DNA from 2 places in the Lactobacillus sp. M0393 genome. Region 1 is predicted to be linked to the other one. Evidence: riboswitches for the same ligand, from Rfam matches in the RefSeq annotation. Region 1 holds a riboswitch; the other holds the start of a gene.

Region 1 (3,144 bases):
CTCAATCATTACTGCCGCAAAATGATTTCATAGAAAATGATGAGGAACAGGAAGATCCTAGGGATGAACTCGTACAGCAGCTTATTACCTACTCAATATTCAAAAAAATCTCGGTTTACTTTAAAAAGCGTAACGAAAAGGTTCCCATTACTGCTGCTAAAGAGGAAAGCGTGCCCCTTAGTAAAAAGATTCAGCCGTTACCTCGAGGACAAATTACTTCCACTGAATTGGCTAATACGTTTATTTTAGTATTACAAAGAATGAAGATCAGACAGCCAGATATTGTTTCGGTTGAGGTGAAAGAGACCTCTGTTAAAGAGATGAGTACTTTTTTGCAAACCGAATTGGCAAAGTGCAAAAAGGTCAGTTTTTTTGCATGTTGTCAAAAAATGAAAACTTTATCTGATGTTATTGGTTTGTTTTTAGCATTGCTTGAACTTTGTAAAAAGCAAGAATTGCGGGTAACACAAAATAGAACATTTGGCGATCTGAACTTGGAAAGAATTGATAGCGATGATAACTAAAATTGCCCAGTTAGAGGCTCTATTGTATGTGGCCGGTGATAATGGCATTGAAAGCACTAATTTGTGTGAACTGCTGCAAATTGGCAAGCCTGCACTGCGCGAATTAACTAAAAGCTTGCAGGAAAAATTACAGCAAAATTCGGATTCAGGTCTGCAAATACAGCAACTGAACGATTCTTATAAATTAACAACCCGGCCGGAAGTAAGCAAAACAATTGAAAACTTTTTTCAAAAAGATTTAACTAAAAGTCTTAGTCAGTCCGCTTTGGAAATATTAGCAATTGTTGCTTATAAGCAGCCTATTACTCGGATAGAAATTGATGAAATCAGAGGGGTAAATTCATCTGGTGCTTTACAAACATTAATTTGGCGGGGTCTTGTAAAGATAAATGGCAAAAAAGAGGCTCCGGGACACCCTAATTTATACGTGACCACTGACTATTTTTTGCAGTATTTTGGTTATCAAAGTTTAGCCGATTTACCTCTAATTGAAGATTTTGAAGATGAAAGTGTTAATGCCGAAGGTGAAATCGATTTATTTGCGGCTAAGGGTCAAGCAGATAAGAATATTGCTAAAACTCAAAAAGGAGAATCATAATGGTGTTAGAACGATTACAAAAAGTAATTGCTGAAGCTGGAATTGCTTCACGACGCAAGGCTGAAAAAATGATCACCGCAGGGCGGGTGACAGTTGATGGTAATGTAGTTACAAAATTAGGTACTAAGGTAGATACATTTAGTAATATTACCGTCGATGGTGAACCAATTGAGCGGGAAAGTTTGCACACATACCTTTTTTATAAACCGCGTGGGGTGGTATCGACTGCCAGCGATGACAAAGGCCGAAAAACCGTTGTTGAATACTTTAAAGAATTGCCCTACCGCTTGTACCCAATTGGCAGACTAGATTATGACACGTCAGGTTTACTCTTGATGACCAATGACGGAGAGCTTGCAAATTTATTGATGCATCCACGCAATAATGTAGCCAAAGTATATGTTGCTAAAATTACGGGTGTGCTTTCTCCTGCAGAAATCAGTCAGCTTACCCACGGAGTAAAAATTGATCGTCATAGATGTGCTCCGGCTAAAGTTAAAGTAATTAGAACTGACCGCAAAAAAAATAGCCAAATAGTACAGTTAACTATTCATGAGGGGCAGTATCATCAAGTAAAAAGAATGTTTAAGGCTGTTCATCATCAGGTTAAAAAATTAGCACGTGAAAGATACGCCTTTTTAACCCTGGATTCTCTGATTTCCGGAAGTTTTCGCGAATTATCCCATGAGGAAGTTGACAGATTAAAAGACGTAGATTAAGATGGTATTGAAAATTAAATATTAAGTTTGTTGTCTTCATGGCAGGGTGAAAATCCCGACCGGCGGTGAGAGTCCGCGACCCACGAAAGTGGTGGAATCTATTGTGATACCGATAGTTAAAGTCTAGATGAAAGAAGACAGACTAAACTAAAAGCCAAGATCTTTAGCTTACTTTTACTCGGTCTGTTGCTAGAAGCAACAGACCGAGTTTTTTTGGAGGTAAGAATTTTGCAAAGAAAAGGCAGAAATAATTTGGTCAATATAGTAGCATATACTTTAATTGGAACAATTGCATATGTATTAATGCTTTTGGAAATACCATTGCCTGTCACCAGCTTTTTAAAATTTGATTTTTCTGATGTTGTAATTACTATTGGTACTTTTTTATTTGGTCCATTACCCGGCATTTTCATCGCGTTTGTGAGAATGCTAATTAATTTAATATATAAAGGTTTTGCGCTACCAAGTTTAGTGGGTCAATCTGCGGCCTTTTTAGCATCAATTTCATTTGCTTTGCCGTTTTATTATTTGACTAGAAATATCAATAAAGATGAAAAGAGTTTTACTAAAAAACATTTAAAACCAATCTTAGGTATAGTTCTTGGCATTATAGCGATGGCTTTTGTTTTGTCAGTTTTAAATGCTCTGGTTCTAACACCTTTTTATGCAGCAACTACGGTACCCAATTTGCCAGCTATTCATGGTTATTCAGGTCTATTGGCGTTTACTGAGAAAGTTTATTTGGGCAAATTGCTCCACATTCCATCAATGAGTGCCTATATTTTTGGCATTATTGTGCCGTTTAATTTATTAAAAGGGGCAATAAATGGTACAGTGGTTTACTTATTGTTTGAAACTGTTTTGAGAACAATCAAACCATTTGTCAGGAAAAACTTCAATTTAAAAAACTAAACTCAGAAATTATGAAATCGGTCTATTAAATGACCGATTTTTTTATCCACTTAAATGGTAAATATGCTAAAATTAAACAAGTTAGGTAAGGAGGCTTTTTAAGATGACTAATAATCCTAAGGGACCATATCAACATTATAAACGTCCGCAAAAAACCAGAGTTGAAACATACAACTCTGTTTCTAAACGTTGGATTGTACTCATTGTTTTACTTATAATGATACTAATTGGCCTTGTTCCAGTAGTACATCATTTAGCAGCGAATAATAATTCAAGTAATAAAATAGTTGAAGTACGCAAAACTCATAAAAAAGCTGCCAAAAAAGCAAACGTTAAAGCTTCTCCTGCAAAAAACAAACTTATCGAAAATAAAACTAAGAGCAAACCGAAG
Region 2 (3,144 bases), on a different contig from region 1:
AGTAACAGTCTAAATGCCTACGCTAATAAAGCCTTTCTGACAACAGATGATCCTGGCTTTGAAGATCCCATGGATATAGCACAGGAAATTGATGCCGGCATTGATCATTCTAAAGTTGATGTCACAATAGAACTAGACCGTAAGAAGGCTATCCATGATGCAATCGGTATGTCCAAGCAGGGTGATGTTGTTCTGATCTGTGGTAAAGGTGAAGATAGTTATCAAAAGATCCGGGGAGTAGATACTCCTTATCCGTCTGATATTACAGTTGCACAACAGGTAATTGATGAACTTGAAGGACAAAAAGAACATTTTAACGGTTAGAAAAGCAGGTATTAATGAAACATTTTTTTAGTATTATTGGCGGTATGGGTACGATTGCAACGGAAAGCTATGTCCGCATGATTAATCACCGTCTAAAGATTACCAAAGATCAGGACTATCTGAATTATATTTTGGTTAATGATGCCCAAATTCCTGACCGCACGGCTTATATCAAAGACCATAGCCAACCTAATTTTTTCAATGCCTTGCGTGATGATGTGCTCCAGCAAGCAATGCTAAAGCCCGACTTTTTCGTGATGCCATGTAATACTGCACATTATTTTTATGACGACTTGGCTAAACTAACTGATATTCCTTTTTTACATATGATGCGCATTGCCGTGCATAAGTTCGTAAATGATTATCCGGAAGAAAAAAAGATTGGTTTGATTGCTACAGAAGGTTCGATTTATGATCATCTGTACGAAGACGAAATTGAACAAGTTGGTCGTGAGGTAGAACTGGGTGGTCCTGAGATTCAACCGCTGGTTACTGAGCTGATTTATTCCAACATTAAAGAAAAAGGCGTAGTTGATGGCGAACTTTATCACCGCATATTACGCACCATGCATGATCAGTATGGCTGTAATGTAATTTTACTTGGTTGTACTGAATTATCTTTAGCTCAGGAAAAGGCGCCAGAGCATCCGTATAATGTTATTGATCCGCAAGTTATTATTGCTGATGTGGCAATTGAATTAGAACTAAAAATTCGTGCAGGAATGGATCCTAAGACTGCTATAGAGAAATATATGTATTAAACAATACGTGTTGTTTAATACAAATTAAAATAGACTAGTAATCAATTTGAATTATTAGTCTATTTATTTTTCTTAAAAAGTGTTGACAATGTTGCCATCCGGTAGTAGTGTATTAGAAAAGTAATACAGATGAAAATGGGAGAGTTAAAATGTTATATCTTTTATATATATTTATTGGCATACTGATAATATTGACTACTAATTTAGCAGTAACAGCAATTTTGAGCATTAGAGATGCTTATCGCAATCACCTTAAAGATCATTTATCATTTGGCACTGCCTTCAAGAAATATTTTGGTAAAAATAATAATATCCCCCTTCATCTGTCTGATTGGAGACTATAAGGAATTATTTTATTTAAGTTTGCGCTTATCGTATATATAATTTTATAAAACAATAAATTGCTATTGCCGACATAGGATATCTATATTATACTGGAATAAGTTGAATACGGTTTCTTCGGGGCAGGGTGCAATTCCCTACCGACGGTGACAATTAATAATTGAAGTCCGTGACCCGCGTTTTGCGGTGGAACTAGTGCAAGTCTAGTACCGACAGTTAAAGTCTGGATGGGAGAAGAACAAACAAGATTAGACAGAAAACTCGCGTCGTTATTAAACTTCGCTGAAATCTTATTTGATGAATATAAAATAAGCCTCGTTGATTGAATCAACGAGGTTTTTTAATGCTTAGGAAGTGAAATTAGTGCAGGATAAGGATTATATGCAAATGGCAGTTCAAGAAGCATTGAAAGCTCAGGGAATGACTTGGACCAATCCTTTAGTTGGTGCAGTTTTGGTTAAAAATGGTCAGGTTCTAGCGACCGGCTACCACCATCAATTTGGTAAGGAACACGCAGAAGTTAATACACTCTCACACTTAGCTGACCCCCAGCAGGCACAAGGTGCAACTTTGTACGTCACGCTAGAGCCTTGCAGCCATTACGGCAAGCAACCTCCTTGCTGCAAAAAGGTCACTGAGGCCGGAATAAAAAAAGTTGTTATTGGTCAGGTTGATCCTCATCAAATTGTAGCTGGCAAGGGTATTGAATATCTAGAAAGCCATGGGGTGCAAACTGAGATAATCGGTGGTACAGAAAATTTAAACGTTGCTTATAACTTTTTTTATCACAAAAAGAGGCCTTTTGTGACGCTTAAATATGCAATGTCCATTGATGGCAAAATTAATGCTGCAGGTAAAACGAGAACAATTTTGACTGGGGATGCAGCTCAGGTGGATGTGCAAAAGTTGCGTTTGCACAACCAAGCAATTTTAATTGGGGCAAATACTTTGCGAATAGACAATCCACTTTTAACGGTCAGAATTAAGAATTTACCCCAGCCACCTATTCGAATAGTGTTAACTAAAGATGCTAATCAGTTGGACTTTAACAGTCGCATGTTTAAGACACATGGTGAAATCTGGCTATTAAGTAGAAGTGAACTGACTCAAAAAGTAGCTGAAAATATTCGCTGCTTTACTGCTACTAAATGGACACCTTCAAAAATTGTGCAGCTTTTAGCCGCACATGAAATTCAAGCACTATTAGTTGAAGGTGGCAGCAATGTCCAGAGCCAGTTTGTAGCAGCGGACTTGGCTGACGAAATAGTGACATACATTGCTCCTTTAGTTTTAGGCGGTACTGCATTACCTGCTGTGTTTGGCCAGGCTTTAGCAGAAAAAAGTGATTATCAACTTTTAGACGTTAAAAAATTCAATCAAGATGTCAGAATTCGCGTGAGGAGAAAAGAATGTTTACAGGAATAATTCAAACTACGGGAAAGATAACCCGTTTGGAAATTAGTGAGCAACATGCAAGACTAGGTATTTGCGCTCCTAAATTAGTGCAAAAAGATTTGCCTTTAGGGGCAAGCATTGCCGTTAATGGTATTTGTTTAACCGTTACCGCTTGGAGCGATAATGACTTTGCAGTAGACGTGATGCCGGAAACAATGAAACGGACTAATTTGGGCAATTTGCAAAAAGGTAGTTTGGTAAATTTAGAGCCTTCATTGTCTTTAAACGGTAAGCTTGATGGTCATATTGTTGCAGGTCATGT

Evidence for each region. Region 1 has a riboswitch for FMN ahead of H3R29_RS02215 (ECF transporter S component). Riboswitches for the same ligand answer to the same signal wherever they lie in the genome.
Region 2: it holds a riboswitch for FMN, as region 1 does, so the genes downstream of both, ribD (bifunctional diaminohydroxyphosphoribosylaminopyrimidine deaminase/5-amino-6-(5-phosphoribosylamino)uracil reductase RibD) here and H3R29_RS02215 (ECF transporter S component) in region 1, are expected to answer to the same signal.

The regions. Positions count from the first base shown of each region.
Region 1 covers NZ_JACFPK010000002.1:176,647-179,790, forward strand. Annotated here, with positions in the region: gene H3R29_RS02200 (ScpA family protein) at 1-524, shown strand, start outside; gene scpB (SMC-Scp complex subunit ScpB) at 514-1,122, shown strand; gene H3R29_RS02210 (pseudouridine synthase) at 1,125-1,841, shown strand; FMN riboswitch at 1,870-1,984, shown strand; gene H3R29_RS02215 (ECF transporter S component) at 2,067-2,753, shown strand; gene H3R29_RS02220 (LysM domain-containing protein) at 2,857-3,144, shown strand, end outside.
Region 2 covers NZ_JACFPK010000001.1:192,528-195,671, forward strand. Annotated here, with positions in the region: gene H3R29_RS00965 (UDP-N-acetylmuramoyl-L-alanyl-D-glutamate--2,6-diaminopimelate ligase) at 1-324, shown strand, start outside; gene H3R29_RS00970 (aspartate/glutamate racemase family protein) at 339-1,085, shown strand; gene H3R29_RS00975 (hypothetical protein) at 1,235-1,429, shown strand; FMN riboswitch at 1,537-1,670, shown strand; gene ribD (bifunctional diaminohydroxyphosphoribosylaminopyrimidine deaminase/5-amino-6-(5-phosphoribosylamino)uracil reductase RibD) at 1,791-2,852, shown strand; gene H3R29_RS00985 (riboflavin synthase) at 2,837-3,144, shown strand, end outside.